Regions from separate parts of the Sodalis sp. RH20 genome, predicted to be linked through region 3. Evidence: predicted binding sites of a transcription regulator. Region 3 holds the regulator's gene; each other region holds the start of a gene.
What was found. Region 3 encodes sigma-54, which starts transcription at its own class of promoters, with help from an activator protein. Its sites were predicted from a motif close to GTTGGCACANNTTTCGCTNT; they were not measured.

Region 1 (4,908 bases), 1.2 Mb from region 3:
GTCACCACCAGGTACACCTCAAAACTCAGGAACGTGCGCGACTGGATAAGACTGCCGGCAAACGTCAGCTCCTCATAAGACACCTGGGAAACCACCGACGATCCGAGCATCACGATCACGCACTGGCTCACCAGCGCGGGGTAGATGCGTTTTAATGCCGGCGGCAGCACCACCCGCAGGAAGACCTGGCCGCGCGACAGGCCGAGCACCCGGCCGGCCTCCCACTGCCCCTTCGGCGTGGCCTGGATGCCCGCGCGGATGATTTCAGTGCTGTAGGCGCCGAGATTCACCACCATCGCCAGCAGCGCCGCCTCGCCGGCGGTCATTTTCAGCCCCAGCGCCGGCAGGCCGAAGACGATAAAAAACAGCTGCACCACAAACGGCGTATTGCGGATAAGCTCCACATAGACGCCCCATAACCGGCCCGGCACGACATACCGGCCGCTGCGGATAGCCGCGCCGCACACGCCGAGGGTAATACCGCCCGCCGTGGCGGCGGTGGTCAGCATCAGGGTCACCCACAGCCCGGACAGCAGTTCGGGCGTATAGGGCCACAGGGCGGCGAAATTAAGCTGATAGGTCATGGGCGCGGCGTCCTCAGGCGCCCAAATCGGCCGGCAGCGGCGCTTTCATCCATTTTTCGGACAGACTGTTGAGGGTATTGTCTTTCAGCGCTTCGTCGATCAGGGCGTTAACCTTCTCCTTCAGCGCCGGCTCATCCTTGCGCAGGCCGACATAGCACGGCGAGTCCTTAAGCATAAATTTCGCCGCCGGCGCCTTGGCCGGGTTCTGGCGGGCAATGGCGCTCACCACCAGATTACCGGTCGCCACATACTGCACCTGGCCGGACATATAGGCCGACAGCGTGGTGTTGTTATCTTCATAACGCTTGATCTGGGCATCCTTCGGCGCCAGATCGGTCAGCACCATATCCTCCACCGCGCCGCGGGTCACCCCCACCGTTTTGCCGGCCAGTTCCGCCGGCGCTTTCAGCCCGTCGTCCTTCGGCCCGAAGACGCCGAGGAAAAACGGCGCGTAAGCGCGGCTGAAATCAATGGTTTTTTCGCGCTCGGCGTTTTTACCCAAACTGGAAATCACCAGATCGACCTTGTCCGTTTGCAAATAAGGCACCCGGTTGGCGCTGGTCACCGGCACCAGTTGCAATTTCAGCTTCATCTTGTCGGCCAGGTAACGCGCCATGTCGATATCGTAGCCCTGGGGCTGCAGATCGGTGCCGACCGACCCAAAAGGGGGGAAGTCCTGTGGAATGGCGACCCGCAGCACGCCGCGCTGCTGGATTTGCTGTAACTGATCGGCCAGGGCCGCCCCCGCCTGGGTAAACAACAGGACCGCGCCCGCCAGGGCTATAAGCTGTTTTCTGATTTGCATACCGGGTTCCCAAGATGAAGTAATGAAACAAATGATTCTCAGGCTAATTATCTGCAACTAATGTGCCAAATGAAACCATCGATTCACTCCGGGGGACGCAAAGGGAAAACATCAGGCCTGCCCCGCCATAAGCGGGGTTATGCTAACAAGAATGGCAAAGCCTTGGCCCTGCGGCGGGAAAATAACGCACCCATAAAGTGCAAGCGCACCGCTATGTCGCGCTGTTTTTTTATGAACCCCGGGGTTCAAGCTCATCCAGTTCGCCATACCCATCGGCGATACTGTGGATGCGCGCCCGTCCCTGGGCCAGGGTATGATGCAGCAATGCGTTGCTGATAAGGTTCGCCAGGCTCATGGCAGACGAGTAGGAATCAAACGCCGATACGCTGTCAAGCGTTGCGGCGATATGCCAGCGCGCCAGCGGAATCAGCGCCTGCGCCTGGGGCTCGCTTATCAGCAGCACCGGCACGGCGTTATTTTTAAGCTGCAATAATAACGGCCGGATTTGCGGCGTGCGCCGGCGAAACGCCACCACCACCACCATATCCTCGGCGGTCAGATCCACTATTTCTTCGGCCAGCGTCTGCCCCGGCTGCGGCAGCAGGCTCACCCGCCCGCGCACCTGCAGCAGTTGCTGGCGCAGGTGCATCGCCACCGGATAGCTGTTGCGCAAGCCCACCAGACACAGACGCCGGGCATTATCCATCGCCGTTATCACCGCGGAAAACTGCGCGCCGTCCAGCCGGTTGACCCAGTAGGTCAGGTTAGCCATTTCCTGTTTGTAATGCCGTGACAACAGCGTGTTGCCCTGGACCGCGTCGCGGCTATCGGTTAACGGCATCCCGCTTTGGCGCAACACCCGCAGTTCGTCGCGCATCTGGCGATAGTTATCATAACCCAGGCGTTTGAACAGCCGGCTGACGGTCGCCTTGGAGACGCCGCTTAAACGCGACAGCTCCGCGCTGTTATAACTGATCAGATCGTCGAAATGATCGAGGATAAACGCGGCGACCCGCTGTTCCTGCGGTGAAAGCTGCGCATAAGCGGCGCGCAGGCGCTCATCGAATTGCTTCATATCTCCTTCCCGGCTGCAACCTTTGTTTCATATTACCCTAGCATATCCTGCCGCGGCGCAGGCAAATGAATCCGGCGGCGCGGGTTGGAACGCCTCTTGCTTAACTGTTGCCAGCCTCCGCCCGTTAACAAGAGATATTGACCACGATGAACAACAGTTCCATGGCGCCGATGGGCATGGCGGTAACGCCTCATCATCTTGCCAGTGAAAGCGCGCTGGCCGTCCTGCGCGCGGGCGGCAACGCCATTGAAGCGATGGTGGCCGCCGCCGCGTCCATCGCGGTGGTCTACCCGCATATGAACGGCCTGGGCGGCGATGGTTTCTGGCTTATCGTGCCGCCGCGCGGCGAGCCGGTCGCCATCGATGCCGGCGGCCCGGCGGGTTCGCTGGCGACCTTCGATTTTTACCGGGATGAGGCGCTTATCCCCCATCGCGGCGCGATGTCGGCGCTGACGGTGGCGGGCACGGTGGCCGGCTGGGCTGAGGCGCTGTCGCTCTCGGCGGAAATGGGCTACCCGCGGCTGCCGCTATCAAGCCTGCTCGCGGACGCCATCCGTTATGCCGCCGACGGCATGCCGGTTTCCCTGTCGCAGGAACAGGCTTCCCGCGCCAAATTCTCCGAACTGGCGGGCCGGGCGGATTTTGCCCGGGTGTTTTTTCCCCATCGGGAGATTCCGCTGGCCGGCAGCCGCTTTACCCAGCCGCGGCTCGCCGAAACCCTTATCGCCCTGGCGGAGCAGGGACTGGACAGTTTTTACCGCGGCCCGGTAGCCGCCGGCATGGCCCAGGAAATGAAGGCGATCGGCATGCCGGTCACCGCCGCGGATTTGGCCGCTTACCGCGCCAGACGGCGCGCCCCGCTGCGCCTGGCGCACGGCAAAGGCGAGCTGTTTAACCTGGCGCCACCCACCCAGGGCCTGGTGTCGCTGGCCATCCTCGGCATTACCGATCGCCTGTCCATGGCCGCGCAGTCTGAAACCCAGACCATCCATCGCATCGTCGAGGCCACCAAGCTGGCGTTCGCGCTGCGCGATGAAGTTATCACCGACCCGGCGCACCTGGCCTGCGATCCTGACGCCCTGCTGGCGCCCGCTTTCCTGGACGGCCTGGCGCGCCGGGTGGACGCCGAACGCGCCGCGCCCTGGGGCAGTATGCTGGCGCCGGGGGATACGGTATGGATGGGCACGGTGGACAGCAGCGGGCTGGCGGTGTCCTTTATCCAGAGCATTTACCACGAATTCGGCAGCGGCGTGGTGCTGCCGAAAAGCGGTATATTGTGGCAAAACCGCGGCGCCGCCTTTAGCCTGGAGCCCGGGCATTTGCGGGCGCTGGCGCCGGGCAAATATCCGTTCCATACGCTTAATCCGGCCGCCGCAAAGCTGCATGACGGCCGGGTCATGGTCTACGGCGCCATGGGCGGGGACGGCCAGCCGCAGACCCAGGCGGCGATATTTACCCGCCATATCATGCAGGGCATGCCGTTGCAGCAAGCCGTCAACGCGCCCCGCTGGCTGCTGGGGCGGACCTGGGGGCAGGCCACCGATACCCTGAAACTCGAAGGGCGTTTTAGCGGCGCCACCTTTGATGCCCTGCGCGTGCTCGGCCACGAGGTGGAGTCCCTGCCGGATTTCAGCGAAGCGGTCGGACACGCCGGCGCGATAGTGCGCCATACCAACGGGATGCTGGAGGGCGCGTTTGACCCGCGCAGCAACGGCAGCGCCGCCGGATTTTAGTGTTAGCAAAACCTGGAGAACCTGATGGATAAGCCCTTGATTCCGACCGATGCGGTACCCATGGTTTCAGTACCGGGCGATTCAGCGCCCGGCGACTCAATGCCAAACGATTCCCCGCCTGGCGATGCCGTTCCCATCGATTGCGCGGCCTATATCCGCCAGATGGAAAGCGTGCTGGCGCTTAAGCTTGATGACGCCAGGCGCGCGGAGCTGCTGGCGCAGTTTGAGCGCATCGCCGCCATGGCGGCCCCACTGATGGCCTTTCCGCTGGATGACCGGCTGGACGTGGCGGGAGTCTATAAGGCATGAACATCACCACCCTGGCGTCATTATCGATAGCCGAGATCACCGCCCTGCTGGCCGGGGGCGAGGTATCGGCCCGTGAGATCGCCCGCGCCGTCCTGGACGCCATCGACGCCGCCAATCCGGCGCTGAACGCCTGGACCCGGGTCACGGCGCAGAGAATGTTAAGCGAAGCCGACGCCCTGGACGCGCTGCGCCGTGCCGGCTCCCCCCTGCCGCCGCTGGCGGGCGTCCCTTATGGCGTGAAAAACCTGTTTGACGTGGCGGGCGAAACAACCCTGGCCGGCGCCAGCCTGTACAGCGATCGCGCCGCGGCGCAGCGGGACGCCTGGGCGGTGGCCAAACTGGCCGGCAGCGGCGCCCTGCTGTCCGGCATGCTGAATATGGATGCCTACGCCTATGGTTTTA
Region 2 (4,908 bases), 2.2 Mb from region 3:
ATCCGACCATTTACCTGACCGTCGGCTTTTCTAACCTGCTGGCCATCGGGGGCGGCAGTTGGATGGTGATGAACGATCTGCTGACGCTTGGGCAGTTAACCAGCTTTATTATGTATCTGGGCCTGATGATTTGGCCGATGCTGGCATTAGCCTGGATGTTTAATATTGTCGAGCGGGGCAGCGCCGCCTATAGCCGGATCCGCCAAACGCTGGACGAGGCTCCTCAGGTCAGGGACGGTAAGGAAATGCTTCCCCCCGGACGCGGCGTCCTTGAGGTTGACGTCGACAGCTTCAGCTATCCGCACACGCCGCAGCCGACATTGAATAATATCCATTTGCGGCTGGCGCCGGGACGGGTGCTGGGTATCTGCGGCCCGACCGGCGCCGGTAAAAGCACGCTGTTATCGCTGCTGCAGCGGCATTTTGACGTGACCCGGGGCGAGATCCGTTTCCACGGTATGTCCCTTGCCGATGTCTCCCTTGATCAGTGGCATAGCCGCCTGGCGGTGGTCAGCCAGACGCCGTTTTTATTTTCCGATAGCGTGGCGCGTAATATCGCCCTCGGCCGGCCGGACGCCACCCGGGAGCAAATCGAGCGGGCGGCGACCCTTGCCTGCGTGCATGAGGATATCCTGCGGCTGCCGCAGGGCTATGAAACCGAAGTGGGCGAGCGGGGCGTGATGCTGTCCGGCGGGCAAAAACAGCGTCTGTCCATTGCCCGCGCCCTGCTGCTGGAGGCGGAAATCCTGATATTCGACGACGCGCTCTCCGCCGTGGACGGGCGTACCGAACATACCATCTTGCGCAATCTCAGGCAGTGGGGCGAGGGACGTACCCTGATCATTACCGCCCACCGGCTGTCGGCGCTGAATGCGGCCGATGAAATCGTCGTGCTGCGCCACGGCACCCTTGCCCAGCGGGGCGAACATCAGCATCTGCTGCAGGAAGAGGGCTGGTATCGGGATATGTTCCGCTACCAGCAGTTGGAAGCAGCGCTCAGCGCCGATCCGGACGGGCAGGAGGCGGCCGATGCGTAAATGGCAAACCCTGTGGCCGACGCTGAAACGGCTGCTGGCCTACAGCCGGCCTTACCGCAAACCGCTGACGCTGGCGGTGGTCATGCTGTGGCTGGCGGCCGGCGCGGAAGTCGCCGGCCCGGTGGTGATCAGCTTTTTTATCGACCGGGTCGTACCGCTGAAAACCTTTCCGCCGCTGCTGGTGACCGGGCTGGCGCTGGGTTATATCGCCCTGCAGATGGTGTCCGCGTCCCTGCGCTACTACCAAGCGCTGCTGTTCAACCAAACGGCGCTCGACGTGGTGCAGCAACTGCGCACCGAGGTAATGGACGCCGCGCTGCGCCAGCCGCTGAGCGCCTTTGATACCCAGCCGGTGGGCCAGCTTATCTCGCGGGTGACCAATGATACCGAGGTGGTCAAGGATCTTTACGTCACGGTGATGGCGACGGTGCTGCGCTGTATCGCCCTGGTGGGCGCCATGCTTATTGCGATGTTTATGCTGGACTGGCGCATGGCCGCCATTTCGATGGTGATCTTCCCCGTGGTGGCGCTGGTAATGACGGTGTATCAGCATTTCAGCACCCCGATCGTGCGTCGCCTGCGCGCCTATCTGGCGGATATCAACAATGGCTTTAATGAAGCGATAAGCGGCATGAGCGTCATCCAGCAGTTTCGCCAGCAGGGGCGTTTCGGCCAACGGCTGGCGCAAGCCAGCCACGCCCATTACCTGGCGCGGATGCAGACCCTGAGGCTTGAGGGCTTTTTGCTGCGCCCGCTCCTGAGCCTGCTGTCGGCGTTGGTATTATGCGGGCTGCTGATGCTGTTTAGCTTCAGCCCGGCGGGCACCGTCGGGGTCGGGGTACTGTATGCCTTTATCAATTATCTCGGCCGCTTAAATGAGCCGCTGATTGAACTGACCACCCAGCAATCGATGCTGCAGCAGGCCGTGGTGGCGGGCGAGCGCATCTTTGAACTGATGGACGGCGACCGGCAGCAGTACGGCGACGACGACCGGCCCTTGAGCAGCGGACGTATTGATATTCGCGACCTCAGCTTTTCCTACCGCGATGCCACGCCGGTATTGCGGCATATTTCCCTGTCGGTGCCATCCCGGCGCTTTATCGCGCTGGTGGGGCATACCGGTAGCGGTAAAAGCACCCTGGCTAATTTAATGATGGGCTATTATCCCATCAGCGAGGGCGCGCTATTGCTTGACGGCCGGCCCATCGCCAGCCTGTCGCACCGGGTGCTCAGACAAGGCGTCGCCATCGTCCAGCAGGACCCGGTGGTCATGGCGGACACTGTATTCACCAATATTACCCTGGGGCGTGATATCAGCGAATCCAGGGCCTGGCATGCCCTGGAACAGGTGCAACTGGCGGAACTGGTCAGATCCATGCCGGGCGGCATCCACGCCGGCCTCGGCGAGCAGGGCAATACCCTGTCGGTCGGGCAAAAACAGCTGCTGGCCATGGCCAGGGTTCTGGTCCTCACTCCGCAAATCCTGATCCTCGACGAGGCCACCGCCAATATCGACTCCGGCACCGAGCAGGCGATCCAGCGGGCGCTGGCGGCTATCCGCCACCAGACCACCCTGGTGGTTATCGCGCACCGCTTATCCACCATCGTCGAGGCTGACGAAATTCTGGTGCTACACCGTGGCGAAGCGGTGGAGCGGGGCTCCCACGAGGCGTTGTTAACGCAGCAGGGCCGCTATTTCCAGATGTATCAACTGCAGCAGGCCGGCAGGGCGCTCGCCGCCGACGTCAGGGTGGCCGGCGCGGGGCACGGTTGACGATGTGCGACGGATGTGCCGCCCGTGGGTAGCCCCGGATAAGCATGCTGGGCGCTTAAGCGCAGCGCGCACCGGGATTGAGCATCCCGGCGCCGATATTCCCCCTTCTGCACCGTAATCTGGCGTAGCGCACTAATACAGTGCGCCTCGCTGGTGTATTTTTGCGCGTCGTCGGAGCCAATGCTGCGCCTGAGGCGGGTTTTGCTGTATCAGCGGGCGTCCAACGGTAAATTTCTATTTCAAAACATTTGTGGCACATGCTTTGCTTTACTCAGGCGTAGCGATCGCGAGTTCAGATCCAAATTCTTGAGGGGGAACATATGAAGCTGGTAACCGTGGTGATTAAACCATTTAAATTAGAAGACGTGCGAGAAGCGCTTTCTGCTGTGGGCATTCAAGGGCTGACGGTCACCGAGGTCAAAGGCTTTGGACGGCAAAAGGGCCATGCAGAGCTGTATCGCGGGGCCGAATACAGCGTTAATTTCCTGCCCAAGGTAAAAATTGATATCGCCATTGCCGACGATCAGCTAGATGAAGTTATCGATGTCATCAGTAAAGCGGCGTATACCGGAAAGATCGGCGACGGCAAGATTTTTGTTGCTGAGCTACAACGGGTCATCCGGATTCGTACCGGAGAGACCGACGAAGCAGCACTTTAACGACACACACGCGCGAATTTTGTGGATAGGGATGAATGAAAATGAAGAAACTTGTCTCATTGACCAGCCTCGGCGCAGTAGCATTGTTGCCGACATGGGCCATGGCCGCAGCGCCTGTTGCTGACAAGGCCGATAACGCTTTTATGATGATAAGCACCGCTTTGGTGCTGTTTATGACTTTACCGGGGATTGCCTTGTTTTACGGCGGCCTGCTGCGCGCCAAAAACGTGCTGTCGATGTTGACCCAGGTTGCGGTCACCTTCGCCATGGTCTGCGTGCTGTGGCTGATTTACGGTTACTCCCTGGCCTTTAGCGAGGGCAATCCGTTTTTCGGCGGGTTCGGTTGGACCATGTTGAAGAATATTGAGCTGACGGCGCTGACCGGTACGTTCTATCAACTGATCCACGTCGCGTTTCAATGTTCGTTTGCCTGTATTACCGTCGGTCTGATTGTCGGCGCCCTGGCGGAACGTATTCGTTTCTCCGCGGTGCTGATTTTTGTGCTGGTATGGCTGACCTTTTCCTACCTGCCGATGGCGCATATGGTTTGGGCAGGCGGTTATCTGGCGGCGCAGGGCGCGCTGGACTTCGCCGGGGGTACTGTCGTTCATATCAATGCGGCGAGTGCCGGTTTGGTGGGTGCCTATATGCTGGGCAAACGCTCAGGTTTCGGCAAGGAAGCGTTTAAGCCGCATAACCTGCCGATGGTCTTTACCGGTACCGCGATCCTGTATGTCGGCTGGTTCGGCTTCAACGCCGGTTCCGCCAGCGCCGCCAACGAAATTGCCGCACTGGCTTTCCTCAATACCGTCATGGCTACCGCCGGCGCCATCCTGTCCTGGGTGTTTGTTGAGTGGATGCTGCGCGGCAAGCCTTCCTTGCTGGGCGCCTGCTCCGGTTGTATCGCCGGTCTGGTCGCCATCACTCCTGCCGCCGGCACCGTCGGCGTCGGTGGCGCACTGGTCATTGGCCTGGTGGGCGGCGTAGCCGGGCTTTGGGGTGTGGTTGCCCTGAAAAAATGGCTGCGGGTGGATGATGTCTGCGACGTATTCGGCGTGCACGGCGTGTGCGGTATCGTAGGCTGCCTGCTGACCGGCGTATTCACTTCCGCCTCGCTCGGCGGCGTGGGTTACGCTCAGGGTGTTACCATGGGGCACCAGCTCTGGGTTCAGCTGTTCAGCGTGATCGTCTGTCTGGTCTGGTCCGGCGTCGTGGCCTTTATCGGCTTCAAGATTGCCGATATGGTGGTGGGGCTGCGTGTGTCCGAAGAACAGGAACGCGAAGGCCTGGACGTCAACAGCCATGGCGAAAATGCCTATAACGAATAATTTTCTATGCAGCGCCGGGGCACGATAACCGGCCATGGAAAATCAGCAGGGGCGATTTATCGCCCCTGTTTTCATTTGCGCAAAGCGCCGGGCGGGCCGGGTGGGTTCAC
Region 3 (4,908 bases):
TAACGCTGCTGGCTTCCGCTTCGGTGCCGCTATCGTTGCGCAGCAACACCTCCGCGTCAAAGCTTTGCACCAGATCGAATAGCTTCATTGCCGGCCGGGCGTGCATGCCCAGGCGGTTCTTGATTTCCACCGTTTGTTTAACCGTCATGGTTTGCGCTTTTCCAGGGTGCGGTGCCGGGACTGGACGTTTTTACCGCGTGAACGGAAATAGTCCGCCAGCTGCTCGGCCACGTAGACCGAGCGGTGTTTGCCGCCGGTGCAGCCAATGGCCACGGTCAGGTAGCTGCGGTTATTGGTTTCCAGCATCGGCAACCATAACTCCAGGTAACTGCGGGTTTGATAGATAAAATTATGCACTTCGGTATGGCGGTCGAGAAAGGCCGCCACCGGCTTATCCAGCCCGGTCATCGGCCGCAGTTTGGGATCCCAGTGCGGGTTGGGCAGGAAACGCACGTCGAAAACATAATCGGCGTCGATGGGCAGGCCGTGCTTATAGCCGAAAGACTCGAACACGATGGTCAGCTCGCGCTCGCGTTTGCCCAGCAGCCGGGCGCGCAGCATTTCCGCCAGCTCATGCACCGACATTTCCGTGGTATCGATAATCAGATCCGCGCGGGAGCGCAGCGGTTCCAGCAGTTCATTCTCTTCATCAATGGCGCTTTCCAGCGACAGATTCTTGCTGGATAACGGATGCAGGCGCCGGGTATCGCTATACCGCCTGATTAGGGTGCTGCGATCGGCGTCGAGGAACAACAGCTGCGGCGAAAAGCTTTGCGGCAGGTTGTCCATGGCGTGCTCGAAAATCTCCGGCGTCTCGGGCATATTGCGCACATCAATGCTCACCGCGGCGGAGATATTCCGGTCGGCCAGCGTATTGGCCAATTGCGGCAGCAGCACCACCGGCAGGTTATCGACGCAATAAAACCCCATATCTTCCAGCGCGCGCAGCGCGACTGATTTCCCTGAACCGGATCGACCGCTGACAATCATCAGCACCATGACGACTCCCCTCTGGTATTTTTATTGACCCATTGGCCACGCTTGCCGTAATCGCGCCAATGACTCCCCGCTGGTCGGTACAGCGCCGGGCAGGCAATCCGACCCGGCGCGTTAAGACCCGGCTTCCGTTTCCGTCATTATGGCATACAGCTCTTCATCGCTTTGCGCGGCGCGCAGGCGACGGCAGACCGTTTTATCGGCCAGGCGCTTGGCCACCAGGGCCAGGGTGTGCAAATGGGTTTTACACTGCTCGGCCGGCACCAATAGCGCAAACAGCAAATCCACCGGTTGGTTATCTATCGCATCAAAGGCAATGGGCTGCTCCAGGCGGATAAACACACCGACCGCGCGCAGGGTGTCTTCTTCCAGCTTGCCGTGCGGGATGGCGATACCGTTGCCGATACCGGTACTGCCCATGCGTTCACGGGTCAATACGGCCTCGAACACCACCTGCGGCGCCAGGTTGAGCTGCTTGGCCGCCAGCTCGCTGATAATTTCCAGCGCGCGCTTTTTGCTCTGGCAGTGGATGGAGCCGCGGGTGCACTCAAGGCTTAACACCGTGTTTATTTGCAAAGCTGTATCGTTAGTCATTTCATTTCACTTAAGGCGCTTGTTTCACCTTTAAGACTCATCGGCCCGTTATCGTACGGATAACGAGCCGATGTGAGGTTAGGTAGCGATAATGGCTACAGTGAATTCAGTACTGTTTCAGTTTCTCTTTATGTTTGTTCAACTGGCGCGTCAGCTTGTCGATCAGCAAATCGACGGCGGCATACATATCGTCCGCCTCTGACGTCGCGTGCAGCTCACCGCCGTTGACATGGATCGTCGCTTCGGCAATCTGCTGGACTTTTTCGATCTTCAGAACAATATATACCTGATTGATCCGGTCGAAGTATTGTTCCAGCTTGGAAAATTTCGTCGTCACGAAATCGCGCAAAGCATCGGTGATTTCAACGCGCTGTCCGGTAATATTCAGCTGCATAGTGTCTTCCTTCTCTGTAGAGGTCAAACCATTTGCTTACGCTGGTTTGACGGCGGGATGGACAAAGACTCTCGGTATTTTGCCACGGTTCGCCGCGCCACCATAATGCCCTGATCGGAAAGCAGGGTGGTCAGCTTGCTATCGCTTAGCGGCTTCGCCGGGTTTTCCGCGGCGATTAATTTTCTCACCAGCGCACGAATGGCCGTAGAAGACGCTTCGCCTCCCCCCTCGGTATTGACGTGGCTGGAGAAAAAATATTTCAGTTCAAAAATGCCGCGCGGGCTGTGCAGATATTTTTGCGTCGTGACGCGGGATATCGTCGATTCGTGCATCTCCACCGCCTGGGCGATATCCGCCAGCACCATGGGCCGCATATACTCCTCTCCCTGATCGAAAAACGCCTGTTGCTGCTCCACGATGCAGCGGGTCACTTTTAACAGCGTGTCATTACGACTTTCCAGGCTTTTGATTAACCAGCGCGCTTCCTGCAAATGGCTGCGGATAAATTGTCCGTCCGAGTCATTGCGGGTGGTATTGCCGAGCGCGGCGTATTGCTGGTTGATTTTAAGATTGGGAATGCTGTCGGTATTGAGCTCCACCGTCCAGCGATTATGCACCTTGCGCACCAGGACGTCCGGGATGACATATTGCGATTCGGTGGTATTGATTGACTGGCCGGGCCGGGGATCGAGGGATTGGATCAGCGCCATGGCGGATTTCAGCACGTCTTCCTTTAGGCGGGTGGATCGCAGCAGGCTGCGGAAATCATGGCTGGCCAGCAGATCGAGATAGTCGCTGACGATAAGCCTGGCTTCGTTCAGGTAAGGAAAATCCTTCGACAGCTGCGATAGCTGGATCAGCAGGCAATCCCGCAGATCCCGCGCCGCCACGCCCACCGGATCAAAGCGCTGCACGCGTTTTAATACCGCTTCTACTTCGTCCATGGTGACGCTGTCGTCGCCGATGCACTCGAGGATATCTTCCAGCGGCACCGTCAGGTAACCGGTTTCATCCACCGCGTCGACGATGGAGGTGGCAATGGCGATATCGGTATCGGAAAACGGCGTCAGCTCCACCTGCCACATCAGGTAATCCTGCAGGGTCTGGATGGTTTCGCCCTGGTAAATCGGCAGTTCTTCGTCGCGGTAGTCGGTGCCGGTGCCCGAGGGCGTGCCCGCCGAGTACATTTCGTCCCAGGTGGCGTCAAGCGGCAGTTCTTCCGGCATGTCCTTCTGCTCCATCGCCTCGCGGGTATCAAGCGATTCGCTGTCGGGTACGTCGTGTGAGTCTATTTCTTCATGGACATCGGTTTGCTCAAGTAAGGGGTTGCTTTCCAGCGCGGTTTGAATCTCCTGCTGAAGTTCAAGCGTAGACAGTTGCAGCAGGCGTATTGCTTGCTGTAACTGCGGAGTCATGGCGAGTTGCTGACTAAACCTGAGTTGCAAACCTTGCTTCATATAATGCGTTAATTAACCTCTTGGGGCTTTCACTTCAGGACACCTTATCAGAGGCGGAACTCTTCGCCCAGATAAACACGCTTCACCTGCTCGTCCTGAAGGATTTCGGCGGGTGTGCCATGGGCGATAAGATGTCCCTGGCTTACGATATAGGCGCGCTCGCAGACGTCCAATGTTTCGCGTACGTTATGATCGGTAATCAGCACGCCCAGGCCGCTATCGCGCAGATGTTCAATGATTTTCTTGATATCGATGACGGAAATCGGGTCGACGCCGGCAAAGGGCTCGTCAAGCAGGATGAATTTAGGGTTGGCCGCCAGGGCGCGGGCAATTTCCACCCGCCGCCGCTCGCCGCCGGATAATGATTGCCCCAGGTTATCGCGCAGATGGGCGATATGGAATTCTTCCATCAGCGCATTGGCGCGGTCGTCGCGCTGCGAAGCGCTGAGATCGTTTCTGATCTGCAATACCGCCATCAGGTTATCAAACACGCTCAGGCGGCGGAAAATCGACGCTTCCTGCGGCAGGTAGCCGATGCCGCGCCGGGCGCGGGTATGCAACGGTAGCAGGCTGATATCGTCGTCATCGATAATAATGCGCCCGGCGTCGCGCTGGATGATGCCGACCACCATGTAGAACGTGGTGGTCTTGCCGGCCCCGTTCGGCCCCAGCAACCCGACGATTTCCCCTGAGCTGACCTTGAGGCTGACGTCTTCCACCACATGTCGGCCCTTGTAGGCTTTAGCCAGGTTTTCTGCGATTAATGTTGCCATGGGTTCAATTACTCTTATTTATTGCCGGATTTGGGCGCCTTGGGCGCTGAGGACGCTTTGGGTGCCGCGCCCGCCGGGTTCTTATCCTGCAGCTGGGACGGCACCAATACGGTGGTGACCCGTTTGCCCTTGTCGCTGAAGGCTTCCATTTGCTGTTGTTTCACCAGGTAAGTGATGCGATCGCCCTTGACGTTGCTGTCGAGCTGTTCGAGATAAGCGTCGCCGGTCAGCACCACAAAATCGTTGGCCAGCTCATAGCGGACCTTTTGCGCATGGCCCTTCACCGGCTTGCCGTTGTCCTGCATCTGGTAAAACGTCACCGGATTGCCGTAACCCTCGACCACTTCCTTGCCCTGTTCGCCGTTGGGGCGGGTGATGACCACTTTATCCGCCCGGATGTCGATGGAGCCTTGTTTGACCACCACCGTACCGGTAAGGGTGACGACATTGGTCTGCATATCGACGGCCTGCTGCTCGGAATCAATATTGATCGGCTGGTCGGTATCGCCGGTCAGCGCCAGGGCATTGGCGCTCGCCAGCAGCAGCGCGCCGGCCGCAAAAACGTAACAGATGTTATTTTGGATTTTGGATTTCATAAGAGGTCTTAACCTTTTCAATCAGCTCGGCAGTCTTGTTCCGCAGGTTTCCGCGCATTTTCATGCCTTTAGAGTTAAATCCGATGCCATATAGGGTC
Region 4 (4,908 bases), 790 kb from region 3:
CCAACTGTTGAATTCAATTTTACCCGAATTTTGATCGATAAGACTGCGGGCAATGGATAACCCTAAACCGGTCCCGCCCTCACGGCCGCTGACCATGGGGTAGAACAGCGTATCCTGTAATTGCGCCGGTACGCCCGGGCCGTCGTCTTCTATATCAATTCGCGCTACCAAACGATAACGAACGCCGTGCAACGTTAACTGGAACGCGGTACGGGTGCGTATCGTGATCGTGCCACCGTCTTCACCCAGCGCCTGCAGCGAATTACGGGTAATATTCAGCAATACCTGTTCCATTTGATCGGGATCGTGAGCCAGTTCAGGCAGGCTGGGATCGTAATCCCGCAGGAGAGTGACGTTATCCGGCTTTTCCAGCGAGACCAGTTGGAAAACCCGCTCGGCCACCTGGTGAATGCTTTGCGTAACGTGCATGCCGGGCTGCTGCGGCCCGAGCAATCGGTCGACCAGGTTGCGCAGGCGGTCGGCCTGTTCAATGATCACCTTGGTGTATTCCAGCAGCGAGGGATCGGGCAATGCTTTGGCCAGCAGTTGCGCCGCGCCGCGCAGACCGCCCAGCGGGTTTTTGATTTCATGGGCCAGGCCGCGCACCAGATCCCGTGCCGCCACCTGCTGGGCATGCTGAATCTGTTCCTGGCTGAGGCGGCGCTGATTATCCATCGGCGCCAGCTCCATCAGGAAAAAATCCTCGGGCAGGCGTTGCACGGTAAGGGAAAGGATATGCGCCCGCCCGTCAACCACCAACGTGACCTCGTTATCGGTAAACCCCTGGCCGGCGTTAAGGCTTTCGCGCATCAGTTCGACGTTGAGCGAAAAATAGCCCAGCAGCTCAGGCAACGGCGTGCCAAAAAGCTTGCGCGAGCTTTGCGCTAAAAGTTGTTGCGCCGCCGGATTGGCGTAATGAACGGCAAGGTCATTATCCAGCAGCAATATGCTGTTGATCAGGGAATTAAGGATCTGCCCAGCATCGGGCAATGAGCCTGTAGCCATAAAGCAGTCTCCCGCACTCTACCAGTGCATTTAGTCCGTTATGTCGTCATGCGCATGGCTGCGCGCAAGCTTTGCTGGAGAAAAAAGCCCATCCGAAGATGGGCTGAAAGTTTCCACGGCAACAAAAAAACGTCAAGTTATACGCTGTAATACAGCTCGAATTCCACCGGATGCGGCGTCATGCGAATACGGTCTACTTCTTCCGTGCGTAAAGTGATATAGGCGTCGATGGAGTCGTCGGTGAAAACACCGCCACGGGTCAGGAACTCGCGATCCGCGTCCAGCGCCTTAAGGGCTTCTTCCAGCGAACCGGCCACCTGTGGGATTTCTTTCGCTTCTTCCGGCGGCAGATCGTAGAGGTTTTTGTCCATGGCATCGCCAGGATGGATTTTGTTGATAACCCCGTCCAGACCGGCCATCAGCAGGGCGGCAAACGCCAGGTATGGGTTGGCGGCCGGGTCCGGGAAGCGCACTTCGATACGACGGGCTTTCGGGCTGGCGACCACCGGGATACGGATGGAGGCTGAGCGGTTGCGGGCGGAGTAGGCCAGCATAACCGGCGCTTCATATCCCGGGACCAGACGCTTGTAGGAGTTGGTGGTCGGGTTGGTCAGGGCGTTGATGGCCTTGGCATGTTTGATGACGCCGCCAATGTAGAACAAGGCGGTTTCGGACAGGCCGCCGTACTTGTCGCCGGAGAACAGGTTATTGCCGTCTTTGGTCAACGACATATGGCAGTGCATGCCCGAGCCGTTATCGCCGAACATCGGTTTCGGCATAAAGGTCGCCGTTTTGCCGAAGGCATGGGCAACGTTATGCACGACATATTTATAAATTTGGATCTCGTCGGCTTTTTTCGTCAGGCTGTTGAAGCGGGTGGCGATTTCGTTCTGGCCGGCGGTGGCGACTTCATGGTGATGAGCTTCAACCACCAGGCCCATTTCTTCCAGGGTCAAACACATGGCGGAACGCAGATCCTGTGATGAATCCACCGGGGGAACCGGGAAATAACCGCCTTTGATGCCGGGACGATGGCCTTTATTGCCGCCTTCGTAAACTTTATCGGTATTCCATGCGGCTTCAACGTCGTCAATAGCGACATGGGAACCGGAAATGGACGAACCAAAGCGGATATCGTCAAACAGGAAAAATTCAGGTTCCGGCCCAAACAGCACGGTATCGGCAATGCCGGAGGTTTTCAGAAACTCTTCGGCGCGTTTGGCGATGGAACGCGGGTCGCGATCGTAGCCTTGCATGGTGGCAGGCTCAAGGATGTCGCAACGGATAATCAGGGTGGTTTCTTCATAGAAGGGGTCGAGCATCGCCGTGCTGGCATCGGGCATCAGCACCATGTCGGACTCGTTAATGCCTTTCCAGCCGCCAATGGAGGAGCCGTCAAACATTTTTCCATCTTCAAAGAAGTCGGCATCTACCTGATGGGCTGGTATAGTGACGTGCTGTTCTTTACCTTTCGTATCAGTGAAACGCAGGTCGACGAATTTTACTTCGTGCTCGTTAAGCATCGTCAAAACGTGTTCAGCGGACATAACTTGTATTCTCCCGGATGTGCCATTGTCGTCGTGGAACGAAATCGTATGGATCGAATTTTATTTAACTTAGCTGGGCTAGGCTAAACTGGACTGGTATAAACAGTAGCTAAAAGTGTGCCAACATTGCCAAAATGATGAGAAGGGCCGCGTTTCCGGCCTTATTAACCAAAGTCCGCCTGCACCAGATTGGTGGGATAGCGCTATATTAGTGCATTTGGGCAGTAAGTGGGCACTATTTTGGTGCAATAAATGGGGCGAGGTGAAATAATGCACTGAGAAAGGGATGACGAAGCGTCAAAAATGACGCAAATGCAGAGATCGTCGCGATCTTGTTTAGTCCCTCGCTTATTACGTGTACAATAACGCGCTATTTCTAATGCCTGAGGCAAAGTTGTGATCGAAAATTTGCGTAACATCGCCATCATCGCGCACGTCGACCATGGTAAAACTACCCTGGTCGATAAGCTGTTGCAACAATCCGGAACATTGGGTGACCGCAACGACGCCACCGAGCGCGTCATGGACTCCAACGATTTGGAGAAAGAGCGCGGGATTACCATCCTCGCTAAAAATACCGCTATTAACTGGCACGACTACCGTATCAACATCGTTGATACCCCCGGACATGCCGATTTCGGCGGCGAGGTTGAGCGCGTGATGTCCATGGTTGACTCGGTATTGCTGCTGGTCGACGCCATGGACGGACCCATGCCGCAAACCCGGTTCGTGACCCAGAAAGCCTTTGCTTACGGTCTCAAACCCATTGTGGTCATCAATAAAGTCGACCGTCCCGGCGCCCGCCCTGATTGGGTAGTGGACCAGGTGTTTGATTTATTTGTCAACCTCGGCGCAACCGATGAGCAACTGGATTTTCCGATCATATATGCCTCCGCGTTAAACGGTGTTGCGGGCTATGAGCACGAGAACATGGCCAGCGACATGACCCCGCTGTTTGAATCCATCGTCAAGAACGTCGAAGCGCCGAACGTCGACAGCGACGGCGCGTTCCAGATGCAGATTTCGCAGCTTGACTACAACAGCTATGTTGGCGTCATCGGTATCGGCCGCATCAAACGCGGCTCGGTTAAACCGAACCAGTCTGTTACCATCATCGACCATGAAGGTAAGCGTCGCAACGGCAAAGTGGGCCAGGTGCTGGGCCATATGGGCCTGCTGCGCATCGAGTCCAAGCTGGCGGAAGCGGGTGATATCATCGCCGTTACCGGCCTTGGCGAGCTGAATATCTCCGATACCATTTGCGATCAGGCCCTGGTCGAAGCGTTGCCGCCGCTGACGGTGGACGAACCTACCGTTTCCATGTCGTTCGGCGTCAACACCTCGCCGTTCTGCGGCAAGGAAGGCAAATACGTCACCTCCCGCCAGATCCTTGAGCGCCTGAACAAAGAGCTGGTGCACAACGTGGCCCTGCGCGTGGAAGAAACCGTCGATCCGGACACCTTCCTGGTCTCGGGCCGCGGCGAGCTGCATTTGTCGGTGCTGATCGAAAACATGCGGCGTGAAGGTTTTGAAATCGCCGTATCGCGCCCGAAAGTTATCTATCGTACCGTCGACGGCAAGAAACAAGAGCCGTTCGAACAGGTTACCCTGGATATCGAAGAACAGAACCAGGGCCCGGTTATGGAAGCCATGGGCATCCGTAAAGGTGAAATGCGCGATATGCTGCCGGATGGCAAAGGACGCATCCGTCTTGATTACATCATCCCCAGCCGCGGCTTGATTGGTTTTCGTACCGACTTTTTAACCATGACGTCCGGCACCGGCCTGCTGTATTCGTCGTTCAGTCATTATGACGATGTCCGTCCGGGTGAAATCGGCCAACGCCAGAACGGCGTGATGATTTCCAACGGCCAGGGCAAAGCGGTAGCCTATGCCTTGTACAGCCTGCAGGATCGCGGCCGTTTGTTCCTGGGCCACGGCGCGGAAGTGTACGAAGGCCAGATTATCGGCATTCACACCCGTTCCAACGACCTGACGGTAAACTGCCTGACAGGTAAAAAACTGACCAACATGCGTGCTTCCGGCACCGATGAGGCCACGACGCTGGTGACACCGATCAAGATGTCGCTGGAACAGGCCCTGGAGTTTATCGATGATGATGAACTGGTGGAAGTGACACCGCTGTCCGTGCGTTTACGTAAACGTCATTTGACCGAAAATGACCGTAAACGCGCTAACCGTTCGGGTAAAGAAGCTTAAACCCGTCGGCCCAGGCGGCGATAACGTAACAATGCCGGTCTGCGTAAGCAGCCCGGCATTTTTTTGCCCACGGTTCAGCTATTCCCGGCGATAAAGCAGCCTGATGTCATGCTGTTGGCAATACTCATGAAATTTC

Region 1: the regulator sigma-54 is predicted to act here: its motif matches at 2,548-2,567, upstream of ACL2XM_RS19570 (gamma-glutamyltransferase family protein).
Region 2: the regulator sigma-54 is predicted to act here: its motif matches at 3,061-3,080, upstream of glnK (P-II family nitrogen regulator).
Region 4: the regulator sigma-54 is predicted to act here: its motif matches at 2,658-2,677, upstream of glnA (glutamate--ammonia ligase).

Annotation. Positions count from the first base shown of each region.
Region 1 is NZ_CP178733.1:4,268,115-4,273,022, forward strand. Features, by position in the region: gene ACL2XM_RS19555 (amino acid ABC transporter permease) at 1-584, opposite strand, end outside; gene ACL2XM_RS19560 (transporter substrate-binding domain-containing protein) at 598-1,389, opposite strand; gene ACL2XM_RS19565 (MurR/RpiR family transcriptional regulator) at 1,619-2,464, opposite strand; gene ACL2XM_RS19570 (gamma-glutamyltransferase family protein) at 2,611-4,197, shown strand; gene hpxX (oxalurate catabolism protein HpxX) at 4,297-4,506, shown strand; gene ACL2XM_RS19580 (AtzE family amidohydrolase) at 4,503-4,908, shown strand, end outside.
Region 2 is NZ_CP178733.1:3,343,112-3,348,019, reverse strand. Features, by position in the region: gene ACL2XM_RS15495 (SmdA family multidrug ABC transporter permease/ATP-binding protein) at 1-1,037, shown strand, start outside; gene ACL2XM_RS15490 (SmdB family multidrug efflux ABC transporter permease/ATP-binding protein) at 1,030-2,811, shown strand; gene glnK (P-II family nitrogen regulator) at 3,132-3,470, shown strand; gene amtB (ammonium transporter AmtB) at 3,512-4,798, shown strand; gene tesB (acyl-CoA thioesterase II) at 4,905-4,908, opposite strand, start outside.
Region 3 is NZ_CP178733.1:5,499,241-5,504,148, forward strand. Features, by position in the region: gene npr (PTS phosphocarrier protein NPr) at 1-148, opposite strand, end outside; gene rapZ (RNase adapter RapZ) at 145-999, opposite strand; gene ptsN (PTS IIA-like nitrogen regulatory protein PtsN) at 1,111-1,590, opposite strand; gene hpf (ribosome hibernation promoting factor) at 1,697-1,984, opposite strand; gene rpoN (RNA polymerase factor sigma-54) at 2,008-3,441, opposite strand; gene lptB (LPS export ABC transporter ATP-binding protein) at 3,489-4,214, opposite strand; gene lptA (lipopolysaccharide ABC transporter substrate-binding protein LptA) at 4,229-4,810, opposite strand; gene lptC (LPS export ABC transporter periplasmic protein LptC) at 4,788-4,908, opposite strand, start outside.
Region 4 is NZ_CP178733.1:4,712,943-4,717,850, reverse strand. Features, by position in the region: gene glnL (nitrogen regulation protein NR(II)) at 1-1,005, opposite strand, end outside; gene glnA (glutamate--ammonia ligase) at 1,143-2,552, opposite strand; gene typA (translational GTPase TypA) at 2,949-4,772, shown strand; gene deoR (DNA-binding transcriptional repressor DeoR) at 4,851-4,908, opposite strand, start outside.